DNA from 4 places in the Streptomyces sp. NPDC025833 genome. Region 1 is predicted to be linked to each of the others. Evidence: riboswitches for the same ligand, from Rfam matches in the RefSeq annotation. Region 1 holds a riboswitch; each other region holds the start of a gene.
What was found. Region 1 has a riboswitch for cobalamin ahead of ACZ4K2_RS32215 (cobalamin biosynthesis protein). Riboswitches for the same ligand answer to the same signal wherever they lie in the genome.

Region 1 (3,396 bases):
GCCCTGGTCACCGGCGGCTCCCTCGCCCCCGGTTCCAACCCTCCCACCTGGGTGATCCTCTCGGCCGGTCTGGCCATCGCGCTCGGCACCTACATCGGCGGCTGGCGCATCATCCGCACCATGGGCACGGGCCTGACCGACCTGGAGCCGCGCCAGGGCTTCGCCGCCCAGACCAGCGCCGCGACCGCCATCCTGGCCTCCTCGCACCTCGGCTTCTCCCTCTCCACCACCCACGTCGTCTCCGGCTCGGTGATGGGCGCGGGCCTCGGCCGCAAGGGCGGTGTGGTCCGCTGGTCCACCGCGACCCGCATGGTCGTCGCCTGGCTGCTCACCCTCCCGGCCGCCGCGCTGGTCGGCGCCGCCGCCGAGTCCGTGACCGACCTGGGCGACTGGGGCACCGCCGCCGTCGCCGTCTTCCTGGTCGCCGCCAGCGCCGCGATCTGGAAGATCTCCCGCCGCGAGGTCGTCGACCACACGAACGTCGTCGCCGAGGACGCGGAGCCGGCCGGTGTGGTCACCACCGCCATCGCCGCCGTGATCCCGCCGCCCGCGGGCACCGTCGCCGAGAACCCGGTCCCCGCCTTCCCGCAGCAGACCGCCGGTCCGGTCCGGGTCGCCGAACCCGCCCCGCCGGCCGCCACCGTCTGACCCCGGCCCCTCCCCCGGTTACCAAGGAAGCAGCCCCATGAAGATCGACTGGTCGGCCATCGGCTCCGTCTTCGGCGTCAGCCTCGTGTTCACGGTGGGCCTGGTGGCCCTGTTCACCCTCGGTATCAACGGCCTGGCCCGGCGCGAGAAGGCCGCGGCCCGGGGCGGCTCGGCCGGCCTCGCCGTCACCGGCGCCTACGTCTGCTTCGCGGCCTGCGCGGCGGCGGTGGCGTACGGCATCCACCTGATCGTCGCCAAGCCCTGACCCGGTCCGGCCGCGGCCGGACACCCCCCGAAGCTCCCCTCCGCCACCAGGAGGGGAGCTTCCGGCATGCCCGCAGGCAGGCGCTGTGGGGATGGGCACACTCTCCCTCCGCAGGTCAACGGCAAGTTGACGGCTGTTCGGAACGCGTGGTGGACTGCCCACGCCAAGTACGGCGGCAAGAGAGGAAGCCGGTGCGAATCCGGCGCGGTCCCGCCACTGTCACCGGGGAAGAACCCCCGGGAGCCAGGAACTCTCACCGCCGATTCACGTCGAACCAGGGCGCGGACACCCTGAGTGAGGACACAGATCGCCATGCCCGGCTGCCGAAGGACCCGTACCAGGACCGCTCCTGTGCCCACGGCCGGCTGAGCCGATGGGTGCCGATCGCACATACGCGTACGGTGCCGCCGCCGGCGTCCTCGGCGACCTCCTCCTCGGCGATCCGCGCCGCGGGCACCCGGTCGCCGTCTTCGGCCGGGCGGCCGGAGCCGTGGAGAGCGCCCTGTGGCACGACCACCGCGGCTGGGGCGCCCTGCACACCGTCGTGTGCGCCGGCGGCGCCGTGGCGCTCGGCGCGCTGGCCGTACGGGCCGTACGCCCCTCCCCCGCCGCGTCCGCCGCGCTGACCGCCGCCGCCACCTGGGCCGTCGTCGGCGGCACCTCCCTCGCCCGGGAGGCCCGCGCCGTCGGGCGCGCCCTGGAGGCCGGGGACGTCGAGGCCGCCCGGGCCCGGCTGCCCCACCTGTGCGGCCGGGACCCGCAGGCGCTGGACGCCGACGGGATCGCCCGCGCCGTGGTCGAGTCGGTCGCCGAGAACACCTCCGACGCGGTGGTCGGCGCGCTCGTCTGGGGCGCCGTGGCCGGGGTCCCGGGCCTCCTCGGCTTCCGCGCGGTCAACACCCTGGACGCCATGGTGGGCCACAAGTCGCCCCGGTACCGGCGCTACGGCTGGGCCTCCGCCCGTCTCGACGACGTCGCCGGCTGGCCCGGGGCCCGGCTGACGGCCCTGCTGGCCGCGGCGGCCGGACCCGGTCCGCGCGGCGCCCTGCGCGCCTGGCGGGCCGACGCCCGCCGGCACCCCAGCCCCAACGCCGGCCCCGTCGAGGCGTCCTTCGCCGGCGCCCTCGGCGTCCGGCTCGGCGGAACGCTCTCCTACGGCGGCCGGGTCGAGCACCGCCCCGTGCTCAACGGCGCCGCCGGACGGCCGGTCCGGGCCGCCGACATCGACCGGGCGGTACGGCTCTCCCGCCGGGTCGGCCTGCTCGCCCTCGGCGCCACGGTCGCCGCGCGCGCACTCCTGAAGGGACGTGGCAAGTGAACGGTGGTCTCCTCGTCGCCGGCACCACCTCCGACGCGGGCAAGAGCGTCGTGACCGCCGGCATCTGCCGCTGGCTGGTGCGCCAGGGCGTGCGGGTGGCGCCGTTCAAGGCGCAGAACATGTCCCTCAACTCGTTCGTCACGCGCGAGGGCGCCGAGATCGGCCGGGCCCAGGCCATGCAGGCCCAGGCCTGCCGGGCCGAGCCGACCGCGCTGATGAACCCGGTGCTGCTCAAGCCCGGCGGCGAGCAGAGCAGCCAGGTGGTGCTGCTGGGCAAGCCGGTGGGCGAGCTGAGCGCGCGCGGCTACCACGGCGGGCGCCAGCAGCGGCTGCTCGGCACGGTGCTGGACTGCCTGGCCGAGCTGCGGAGCACCCACGACGCGGTGATCTGCGAGGGGGCCGGGAGCCCGGCGGAGATCAACCTGCGCCGGACCGACATCGTCAACATGGGCGTGGCCCGGGGGGCGCGGCTGCCGGTGCTCGTCGTCGGCGACATCGACCGCGGGGGCGTCTTCGCCTCCTTCTTCGGCACGGTCGCCCTGCTCTCGCCGCAGGACCAGGAGCTGGTCGCCGGCTTCCTGGTGAACAAGTTCCGGGGCGACGTCGGCCTCCTGGAGCCCGGGCTGGACATGCTCCGCGACCTCACCGGACGGCGGACGTACGGGGTGCTGCCCTTCCGGCACGGGCTGGGCATCGACGAGGAGGACGGGCTGCGGCTGTCGCTGCGCGGTGCCGTCCGCGAGTCCGCCGTCGCTCCCCCGGTCGGCGCGGACGTGCTGCGGGTCGCCGTGTGCGCGGTCCCGCTCATGTCCAACTTCACCGATGTGGACGCGCTGGCCGCCGAACCCGGCGTCGTGGTGCGGTTCGTGGACCGGCCGGAGGAACTGGCCGACGCCGACCTCGTCATCGTCCCGGGCACGCGCGGGACCGTCCGGGCCCTGCGGTGGCTGCGGGAGCGCGGGCTGGCCGACGCGCTGGCCCGGCGGGCCGCCGAGGGCCGCCCGGTGCTGGGCGTCTGCGGCGGCTTCCAGATCCTCGGCGAGCACATCGAGGACGAGGTCGAGTCCCGCGCCGGACAGGTCGCCGGGCTCGGACTGCTCCCCGTGCGGGTGCGGTTCGCCCGCGAGAAGACGCTGGCCCGGCCGGCCGGCACGGCCCTCGGCGA
Region 2 (3,396 bases), on a different contig from region 1:
GACGCCCGGTACCCGTGCCATCGCGCCCGCTCCGACGGGACTGCCGATGAGGGTGAGGTCGATGCCGGCCTCGGCGCGGGCGGCGAGCATGCCGTCGACGTCGGTGAGGCTCGGGGGCATGGGGAAGCGCTCGGCCGCTTCCGGCGGGGACAGGTGCCCGTGGATGTCGATGATCACGTATCGGTTCCCGGTCTCGGTGTCAGTGCGCGGGTGACGGCGGCACAGTCCTGGTCGCCCAGCCCTTGCTCGGTGGCGCGGACGTGGGTCTCCGCCGCGGCGGTCGCCAGCGGCAGGCTCAGGCCGGCTGCCGCCGCCTGCTTGGTAGCGAGCATGAGGTCTTTCGCCATCAGCCGCAGCCGGAAGTCCGGCTCGTCGAAGCGGCCCGAGGCCAGGCGCCGGGACTTGAACGCCATGACCGGCGAGGCGAATCCGGTGCCCGCGATCGTCTTGAGGACCTGCTGCCGGTCGAGTCCGCAGGCGCCCGCCAGCTCGGTCGCCTCGGCCAGCGCCTGCACCTCGATGCCCATCAGCAGGTTGAGGAGCAGCTTCATCCGCATGCCGGAGCCGAGTGCGCCCAGATGGACGACTTCCTTGCCCAGGTTCTCCAGCAGCGGGCGGGCGGCCTTGAACGCCGTCTCGTCGCCGCCGAGGAAGAGGCGCAGCTCCCCGTCACGGGCGTGGTCGCGGTTGCCGAGCATGCCCATGTCCAGGACCTGGGGGACGTCCCCGGTCATCTGGACGACCTCCTCGGGGGCGACGGTGCTGGCGCAGAGCAGGACACCCGGGTACGGGCCCGCGGCCAGCACTCCGTCCGGTCCGCGCAGCACCGAGCCGAGGGCCTCGCCGTCGGCCACCGCGCAGATGACGGCCTTCGTGCCCGCGACGGCTTCGGCGGGGTGGGCGGCGAGGTGGGCGCCCGCCTCGACGAGCGGCGCGGCCCGGTCCGGAGTGCGGTTCCAGACCCTGACCCCGATGCCCTCTTCGAGCAGGCGGCGGGCCAGCCCGGCGCCCATGGCACCGAGGCCGAGCACGGCGACGGGACCGAGGTCGGCGCGCGTCACGACGCCGCCCCCTTCGTCTCCTTGACGACCCGGAAGCGCAACGACTGCCTCTGGTCGACGAACTCGCGCAGCGGGGCCACCATCTGCTGGTGCTCCTCGCTCTGCTGCCAGGCGAAGAAGGCGTCGGCCGACTCCCATTCGCTGGTGATCACCCACTGCCGGGAGTCGTCGGCGGGTGCGCCGAGCCGCTCGACGATGTGGCCGGGGGTGCCGGAGACGGACTTCCGCAGTTGCTCGTACAGCTCCAGGAAGCCCTGCTCCCCGCCCTCGATCACGCGGACCGCGAAGACGACGTTCAGCTTTTCCGTCGTCCCGGACTGATGGTTGGTGCCCATGTCTCCTCCTGGGTGAGATCCGGTGGGACACGACTCCCACGGACTCATGTCGCCCGTACGGCCGCAACTCCGAATGGGGGAGGGGCCGGTGCGCACAAGGGGTGCACGCTCCGCGATTAGCCGTTCCGGGTGAGTTACGGCCCGGCCCGTGACAGCGGCGGCCGGACTCGGCCGGTCCGGCCCGGACGCGTGGGTTCCGCTGACCCGTTCGAGTGATGGCCGTGGCTTCGCCGGGTCTCTTCGGATCTCGCCGGACACAGGCGGTCCTCGGCCCCGGAGCCGACGCCCGGCCGGCCCCCGCGGGCGTCGGCCATCGCCCGGATCCGCGCCCGTGCGAGCCTCCGCGCACCGCGCCGGACGCCGGCGGGCGGGGCGAACACGCCGCGCCCGCGCACGGGGTAGGGCACCGGCCGGCCGGGGGCGCCCCGGGCCCCCACCGGCGCTGATGACATGATGGTCGGCGACGTAGGGCGACGGCGGTCCGAGGAAGCCGGTGAGAATCCGGCGCGGTCCCGCCACTGTGACCGGTGAGCGAGTTCCGGCAGGCCACCGCCCCCGGCCGGGGCGGGAAGGCGGGGCGGGCGGCGACCCGGGAGCCAGGAGACTCACGCGGTCGCCTCCTCACGGAACACCGGGGCGGATCTCCCCGGGAGGGGAGTGGCGCGACATGGCCGAACGGATCGCGGACGAGGAACCGGGCGGGGGCGGGCGGCGCGGCGGACCGGCGCCGTGCCGGGTCGTGGTGTGCCGGGACTGCTGCTGCGGCAGCCCCAAGGTGCCCGGGGTCGACCACGCCGGACAGACCGCGCGCCTGCGGGCGGAGGTGCCGGTGCGGATCTCCGAGTGCCTCGACGTCTGCGACCAGGCCAACGTCCTCGTCGTACAGCCCTCCGCCGCGGGCCGGGCCGCCGGTGCGCGGCCGGTGTGGCTCGGGCTCGTCAACGACCCGGACGCGACCGAGGACGTCATCACCTGGGTGCACGCGGGCGGCCCCGGCGTCGCTCCCCGGCCCGACATCCTCGACCTGTACGCCTTCACCCCGCCGCACCGCCGTGCGGGGACCTGACCCGGCGGGCCCGGCAGCACACCGACGCCTCCCCACCGCCCCCGGGAAGACCGTCGATCACCGACCGTCCGCCCCTCGCGGGAACACCGAAACCCGGAAGGAACCAACGAGATCATGCGCGTCAACGTGGCCCGCGCCCTCACGGAGGCACGCGGATGACCGGCACCGAGGAACCCGTCCTCCTGCACACCGCCGGCCGGTCCGCCCGCATCACGCTCAACCGGCCCAGGGCGCTCAACGCCCTGAACCACGACATGGTCCGCCGGATCGACGCGGCCCTGACCGCGTGGGAGCACGACCCGGCCGTGGAGACCGTCGTCCTCACCGGCGCGGGGGAGCGCGGCCTGTGCGCGGGCGGCGACATCCGGGCCGTGCACGACGACGCCCGGGACGGCGACGGCACCGCCTCGGCCGCGTTCTGGCGCGACGAGTACCGCCTCAACGCCCGGATCGCCCGCTACCCCAAGCCGTACGTCGCGGTCATGGACGGCATCGTCATGGGCGGCGGGGTCGGCGTCTCCGCGCACGGCGGCGTCCGGATCGTCACCGAGCGCTCGCGGATCGCCATGCCCGAGACCGGCATCGGCTTCGTCCCCGACGTCGGCGGCACCCACCTGCTCGGCCTCGCCCCCGGTGAACTCGGCACCCACCTCGCGCTGACCGGCGCGCAGATCGGCGCCGGTGACGCCCTGCTGTGCGGCCTCGCCGACCACTACGTGCCCTCCGCGGCCCTCGGTGCCCTCGTCGACGACCTGGCCGGGATGCCGGTACGGGGCGCCCTCGCCCGCCACGAACAGCCGCCGCCCGCGGGCCGGCCGGCCGAGGGGCGCGCGTGGATCGACGCCTGCTACACCGCCGCGACGGTCGAGGAGATCGTCCAGCGGCTGCTCGCCCACGGGGACCCCGAGGCCGAGGAGGCGGCCGAGACCCTGCT
Region 3 (3,396 bases), on a different contig from region 1:
TCTTCACCTTCCTGCCCCGCCTCTGGTCGGTCTCGCACCGCCACGGGTACGTCACCACCTCCGACTTCGTGCGCGGCCGGTTCGGCTCGAAGGGCCTGTCGCTGGCGGTCGCGGTGACCGGCATCCTCGCGACGATGCCGTACATCGCGCTCCAGCTCGTCGGCATCCAGGCGGTGCTGGACGTGATGGGCGTCGGCGGCGGTGAGAACACCAACTGGTTCGTGAAGGACCTGCCGTTGCTCATCGCCTTCGGTGTGCTGGCCGCCTACACGTACTCCTCCGGTCTGCGCGCGCCCGCGCTGATCGCGTTCGTCAAGGACGCCCTGATCTACATCGTCATCGTGGTGGCGATCATCTACATCCCGATCAAGCTGGGCGGCTTCGACGACGTCTTCGCCAAGGCGTCCGACGCGTTCAGCCAGGTCAACCCGGCCACCGGCAAGCCGCGTGGCGCGCTCGCCCCGCCGGAGACCGGCCAGTGGACGTACGCCACGCTGGCGCTCGGCTCCGCGCTGGCGCTGTTCATGTACCCGCACTCGATCACCGCGACCCTGTCGTCCAAGAGCCGTGAGGTGATCCGCCGCAACACCACGATCCTGCCGCTGTACTCCCTGATGCTGGGCCTGCTGGCGCTGCTGGGGTTCATGGCGATCGCGGCCGGGGTGAAGGTGAGCAACGGGCAGCTCGCCATTCCGCAGCTCTTCGAGGACATGTTCCCGGACTGGTTCGCGGGCGTGGCGTTCGCCGCGATCGGCATCGGCGCCCTGGTGCCGGCCGCGATCATGTCCATCGCCGCGGCCAACCTCTTCACCCGCAACATCTACAAGGACTTCATCAAGCCGGACGCGACGACCGAGCAGGAGACCAAGGTCTCCAAGCTGGTGTCGCTGCTGGTGAAGGTGGGCGCCCTGGTCTTCGTGCTCACCATGGACAAGACCGTCGCCATCAACTTCCAGCTGCTGGGCGGCATCTGGATCCTGCAGACCTTCCCGGCCCTGGTCGGCGGCCTGTTCACCCGCTGGTTCCACCGCTGGGCGCTGCTGGCCGGCTGGGCGGTCGGCATGGTCTACGGCACGGCCGCGGCGTACGGGGTCGCCTCCCCGACGCAGAAGCACTTCGGCGGCAGTGCCAAGGAGATCCCCGGCATCGACGAGATCGGCTACATCGGCCTGACGGCGTTCGTCCTGAACGTCCTCGTCACCGTGGTCCTGACCTTCGTCCTGAAGGCCGTGAAGGCCCCCGACGGCATCGACGAGACCACGCCGGAGGACTACACGGCGGACGCCGGTGACGCCGGGGTCCAGCTGGAACTGCCGCCCGCCACCGCGGGCGCCGGCCACTAGGCACACCGGACGACCACCGGGCGACGGGCCGTCGGAGGACATCCGGCGGCCCGTCGCCGTACCCGTACGCGTACCTGTACCCGTCGCCATACCCGCCCCCGCCTCCTGCACCCAGCCCTCAGCCACCACCAGCCACAGCTCTCAGCCCTCAGCCCTCAGCCCTCAGCCCTCAGCCCTCAGTCAGGGCTCCCCCGGGCCCGCTGTGGCGTCGGCGGGCCGCCAAGAGGGCCGGGGGCGGCGGCGGCCGGGAGGGTGCCGTCACGCACGCCGTGAGCGCCTCCACTCCGGTGTGCGCCCGGGCCGGACCGTGCCCGGACGGCGCGGCCCGGCCACGCGCCGTCCGGGCACACGGCTGCCTCCGGGAGCGGAACGACACAACATCTGGGGGTGACGAGACAGCCCGGCACTAGATGTATGCTCGTGCTCGCTGTCGTCGCAGGGGAATCCGGTGCGAATCCGGAACTGTCCCGCAACGGTGTACTCGCGTGCATCCGCACGCCTGTCCAGTCCGAGGACCTGCCGGCAGCCCACCCGTTCGTCCTGTCCGGGTGCGTTGTGACGTCCGGGCCTCGCGGAGTGGGCCGGTGGACGCGGCGCCGTGCGCGCTCGTGGTCACCCCCTGCCCTCCGCCTGGTCCCCGTGCCGAGCGAGGGAGAGCCCCACGTGACCATCGCGCCAGCCGACCCGGCTTCAGTCACCGAACTGAAGACCGACGGTCCCGGTACCGCACTGCTGCGGACCCTGACCGAGCTGACCGCCGATCTGCCCGACGCCGACCCCGGCCGGGTCGCCGCCGCCGCGCTGCGCGGCCGGTCCGCGCGGGCCGACGAGGCCGAGCTGCGGGAGCTGGCCACGGAGGCCGCGGCCGGCCTGATCTCCGAGGACCCCGTCTACTCGAAGCTCGCCGCCCGGCTGCTCACCCTGGCGATCCGGGACGAGGCCGCCTCCCAGGGCGTCACGTCCTTCACCGAGTCCATCGCGGTCGGGCACCGCGAGGGCCTCGTCGCCGACCGCACCGCGGAGTTCGTCCGGCTGCACGCCCGGCGACTCGACGCGCTCGTCGACGGCGCGGCCGACGACCGGTTCGGCTACTTCGGCCTGCGTACCCTGCACAGCCGCTACCTGCTGCGCCACCCGATCACCCGCAAGGTGATCGAGACGCCCCAGCACTTCATGCTGCGCGTGGCGAGCGGCCTGGCCGAGGACGACACCGCCCGGTCCGTGGACGAGGTCGCGGCCCTGTACGGCCTGATGAGCCGCCTGGACTACCTGCCGTCCTCCCCCACGCTGTTCAACTCCGGCACGCGCCACCCGCAGATGTCGTCCTGCTACCTGCTCGACTCCCCGCTGGACGAGCTGGACTCCATCTACGACCGCTACCACCAGGTCGCACGGCTGTCGAAGCACGCCGGCGGCATCGGCCTGTCCTACTCCCGCATCCGCTCGCGCGGTTCGCTGATCCGGGGGACGAACGGGCACTCCAACGGCATCGTGCCGTTCCTCAAGACCCTGGACGCCTCCGTGGCCGCGGTGAACCAGGGCGGGCGGCGCAAGGGTGCCGCCGCGGTCTACCTGGAGACCTGGCACTCCGACATCGAGGAGTTCCTGGAGCTGCGGGACAACACCGGCGAGGACGCCCGCCGCACGCACAACCTGAACCTGGCGCACTGGATCCCGGACGAGTTCATGCGCCGGGTCAACGCCGACGAGCAGTGGTCGCTGTTCTCCCCCGCCGACGTGCCCGAACTGGTCGACCTGTGGGGCGCGGAGTTCGACGCCGCCTACCGCCGGGCCGAGGCCGCGGGCCTGGCCAGGAAGACCATGCCGGCCCGGGAGCTGTACGGCCGGATGATGCGCACCCTGGCGCAGACCGGCAACGGCTGGATGACGTTCAAGGACGCCGCCAACCGCACCGCCAACCAGACCGCCGAGCCCGGCAGCGTGGTCCACTCCTCCAACCTCTGCACCGAGATCCTGGAGGTCACCGACGACGGCGAGACGGCCGTCTGCAACCTGGGCTCCGTCAACCTCGGCGCGTTCGTGGACACCGCGA
Region 4 (3,396 bases), on a different contig from region 1:
CCCGTGAACGCCCCGCTCGGCGTCGGCGGGGTCATCTACGAGCAGTGCTGCGGCACCATCGAGCCCGGCGCCACCCTCGTGCTCTACACCGACGGTCTGGTGGAGACTCCCGGCACCGACATCGAGGACAAGCTCGACCAGCTCGTCAGCACCCTGGACGAGCTGCCGAGCGCGGCGCTCGACCTCGAGTCCGCCGCCGACCACGTCCTGTCGGCGCTGCTGCCCGACGCCGACGGCCACGACGACGTGACCCTGCTGCTGGTCCAGCTCCCCGCGGCTCCGCTCGCCACGGCCACCACCGAGCTGCCCGCGACCCCGCGGTCCGTGCCATTTGGCCGTGAGTTCCTCGACAAGGCGCTGGGCGCCTGGGGGTGCGCGGGGGCGACGGACGACGCGCTCCTGCTGCTCTCCGAGGTGCTCACCAACGCCGTGCAGCACGCCCAGGGCCCCCTCGGGGTCCACGTGTGCCGCACCGACACCGATCTCACCGTGGAGGTCAGCGACCGCAGCCTGCACCTGCCGCAGCCACGTCTCGCGGCGCGGGACGAGGAGTCCGGGCGCGGCCTGCTGCTCGTGCGCACCCTCGCCGACGACTGGGGGGTGCGGCCGACCGACGAGGGGAAGACGACCTGGTTCAGCCTCAAGCTGTGAGCGGGCGCGCCGCCGTCCCGCGGCGGGGTTGACGCACACCGCCACGCGTGCAAGTGTGACGGATTCCAAGATCAACAGAGACCGGAAGCCGACAGGACGAGCCCATGGCGAAGAGGAAGATCCAGAACGAGCAGGAGGTGATCCGCTGGTTCGAGGAAGGCAGGACGTACCAGTGGATGATCGACGAGTACCGGCGCAAGTACGGCATCGAGACCGTCTCCTCCATGTGGGGCAACTTCCGCCGGCGCCGGGGGCTCGACCGGCGTATCACCCGCGACGACGACCTGATCCCGTGGGAGGTCAAGGAGCGGCACCGCTGGAAGTACCCGGTCGCGATGCTCCGCGTCGAGGCGCGGCTGCGGGACGGGCGCGAGCTGACCGACAACGACCGGGACCGGCTCAGGTCGTGGAAGCGGATGCTGGCGGAGCAGGGGGCCGTGGTGCACTACGACCCCGACACCGAGGAGGGCTTCTCCTACGTACCCCGCCGGGAGGGCGACGACGACCTCATCCACCGGCCGGCGCGCAAGACCACCTCCCGGCCGAACGCGAACAACCGCTGACGCGGCGGAGCGGCAGGGGCGCTCCGGGCGCGCGCCGGCTCGTCGCGGCGATCCCACGGTGACGGGCGTGAGCCGTGGTGCGCCCCCCTGCCCGGCGGACCGCCGCTTGCCATCGGCGAGATCGCAGCATTACTGTCACCGTGCCTTGGTGAACGGGAAATTCGGTGTGATGCCGGTGCGGCCCTCGCCACTGTGATCGGGAAGTCCGGCTCCGGCCCTCGCGGGCAGCCACTGGGTCCTCGGACCCGGGAAGGCGGAGCACTGGACGGTGGTACCCGTAAGCCAGGAGACCGGCCGAGGCGCGTCAACCATCCACGAGGTGCTGGAGAGGGTCTGCCGAGCCATGCACATAGCCGAGGGCTTCCTGCCTCCGGCGCACGCCGTCGCCTGGGGCGTCGCGTCCGCGCCGTTCGTCGTCCACGGAGTCCGCTCACTCAGCCGCGAGGTCAGGGCGCATCCCGAGAGCACCCTGCTCCTCGGCGCGTCCGGAGCGTTCACCTTCGTCCTGTCCGCCCTGAAGCTGCCGTCGGTGACCGGGAGCTGCTCGCACCCCACCGGCACCGGCCTGGGCGCCATCCTGTTCCGCCCACCGGTCATGACGGTGCTGGGCACCATCACCCTGTTGTTCCAGGCCCTGTTGCTCGCCCACGGCGGCCTGACCACGCTCGGGGCCAACGTCTTCTCCATGGCGATCGCCGGCCCCTGGGCGGGGTACGCCGTCTACCGGCTGCTCCGGCGCTTCGACGCGCCCCTGGCGGTCACCGTCTTCTGCGGCGCGTTCGTCGCCGACCTGTCCACCTACTGCGTCACCAGCGTGCAGCTGGCCCTGGCGTTCCCCGACCCCGGCAGCGGATTCCTCGGCGCGCTGGGCAAGTTCGGTTCCATCTTCGCCGTCACACAGATCCCGCTCGCGGTCAGCGAGGGCCTGCTCACGGTGCTCGTCATGCGGCTGCTGGTGCAGTCCAGCAAGGGCGAGCTGACCCGGCTCGGCGTACTGGTCCCCGGCCGCCGGAGCGCTACGAAGACGGAGGCGGTGGCCCGATGAGCCGGAACACGAAGATCAACGCGCTTCTGCTGCTCGCCGTGGCCGCGCTGGCGGTCCTCCCCCTCGCGCTCGGACTGGGCGACCACAAGAAGGAGCCCTTCACGGGCGCCGACACCGAGGCGCAGACGGCGATCACGGAGATCGAGCCGGACTACAAGCCGTGGTTCTCCCCGCTGTACGAACCCCCGTCCGGGGAGATCGAGTCGGCGCTCTTCGCGGTGCAGGCCGCCCTCGGCGCCGGCGTCCTCGCGTACTACTTCGGACTGCGCCGAGGGCGGCGCCAGGGCGAACAGCGGGCCGTGGCCGCCGCGCACGGTGCGGAGGAGCCCCGGCACCCCGCCGCACCCGCGGGTGATTCCCCGGCCGAACGGACCTGACCCGGCGTGCTACCGATCGACGCGGCGGCGTACGGCAGTCGCTGGCGCCGCCGCCACCCCGTGGACAAGGCCGTGCTGGGGCTCGGGCTCACCGCCCTCGCGGTCCTGCTGCCACCGTGGCCCGGCGGGGCCCTCGTCCTGGTGACCACGCTCGGCGTGCTCCTGGGCCCCGCCGGGGTCCCCGGCCGCCGGCTGTGGCGGGCCTACCGCGTGCCGCTGGGCTTCTGCCTGACCGGAGCGGCGACCCTGCTGGTCCGGATCGGCGGCCCCGGCGCGTTCGTCGGGCCGGCCGAGGGCGGCCCGGTGCGCGCCGGGGAAGTGCTGCTGCGCACCTCGGCCGCCTCCCTGGGGCTCCTGCTGTTCGCGTTCACCACCCCGATGTCCGACCTGCTGCCGTGCCTGCTGCGGGCCGGTGTGCCCGCCCCCGTCGTGGACGTCGCGATGGTGATGTACCGGATGAGCTTCCTCCTCCTGGACTCGGTCCGCCGGATCCGCGAGGCGCAGGCGGCCCGGCTCGGCCACACCACCCGGGCCGCCGCCTGGCGCTCCCTGGCCGGACTCGGCGCCGTCGCCTTCGTCCGCGCCTTCGACCGGGCCGCGCGGCTGCAGGCCGGACTCGCGGGGCGCGGCTACGACGGCACGCTGCGCGTCCTGCCGTCCGGCGCCCGCGTGTCCGCCCGGTTCGTGACCGCGAGCCTCGCCCTGCTCGCGGCCCTGGCCGCCCTCACCCTCGTACTCGAAAGGCCGCTTGCATGAGCGA

Region 2: another riboswitch for cobalamin. It lies ahead of ACZ4K2_RS26625 ((2Fe-2S) ferredoxin domain-containing protein); the one in region 1 lies ahead of ACZ4K2_RS32215 (cobalamin biosynthesis protein).
Region 3: another riboswitch for cobalamin. It lies ahead of ACZ4K2_RS17405 (ribonucleoside-diphosphate reductase subunit alpha); the one in region 1 lies ahead of ACZ4K2_RS32215 (cobalamin biosynthesis protein).
Region 4: another riboswitch for cobalamin. It lies ahead of ACZ4K2_RS02910 (energy-coupling factor ABC transporter permease); the one in region 1 lies ahead of ACZ4K2_RS32215 (cobalamin biosynthesis protein).

The regions. Positions count from the first base shown of each region.
Region 1 covers NZ_JBVHNF010000022.1:84,207-87,602, reverse strand. The annotation lists gene ACZ4K2_RS32225 (inorganic phosphate transporter) at 1-648, shown strand, start outside; gene ACZ4K2_RS32220 (hypothetical protein) at 686-913, shown strand; cobalamin riboswitch at 1,046-1,186, shown strand; gene ACZ4K2_RS32215 (cobalamin biosynthesis protein) at 1,287-2,231, shown strand; gene ACZ4K2_RS32210 (cobyric acid synthase) at 2,228-3,396, shown strand, end outside.
Region 2 covers NZ_JBVHNF010000015.1:165,235-168,630, reverse strand. The annotation lists gene ACZ4K2_RS26640 (amidohydrolase family protein) at 1-177, opposite strand, end outside; gene ACZ4K2_RS26635 (NAD(P)-dependent oxidoreductase) at 174-1,061, opposite strand; gene ACZ4K2_RS26630 (antibiotic biosynthesis monooxygenase family protein) at 1,058-1,396, opposite strand; cobalamin riboswitch at 1,881-2,002, shown strand; gene ACZ4K2_RS26625 ((2Fe-2S) ferredoxin domain-containing protein) at 2,064-2,462, shown strand; gene ACZ4K2_RS26620 (enoyl-CoA hydratase/isomerase family protein) at 2,618-3,396, shown strand, end outside.
Region 3 covers NZ_JBVHNF010000009.1:74,981-78,376, forward strand. The annotation lists gene mctP (monocarboxylate uptake permease MctP) at 1-1,343, shown strand, start outside; cobalamin riboswitch at 1,745-1,881, shown strand; gene ACZ4K2_RS17405 (ribonucleoside-diphosphate reductase subunit alpha) at 2,007-3,396, shown strand, end outside.
Region 4 covers NZ_JBVHNF010000002.1:44,125-47,520, forward strand. The annotation lists gene ACZ4K2_RS02900 (SpoIIE family protein phosphatase) at 1-651, shown strand, start outside; gene ACZ4K2_RS02905 (hypothetical protein) at 756-1,214, shown strand; cobalamin riboswitch at 1,344-1,527, shown strand; gene ACZ4K2_RS02910 (energy-coupling factor ABC transporter permease) at 1,558-2,259, shown strand; gene ACZ4K2_RS02915 (energy-coupling factor ABC transporter substrate-binding protein) at 2,256-2,636, shown strand; gene cbiQ (cobalt ECF transporter T component CbiQ) at 2,643-3,392, shown strand; gene ACZ4K2_RS02925 (energy-coupling factor ABC transporter ATP-binding protein) at 3,389-3,396, shown strand, end outside.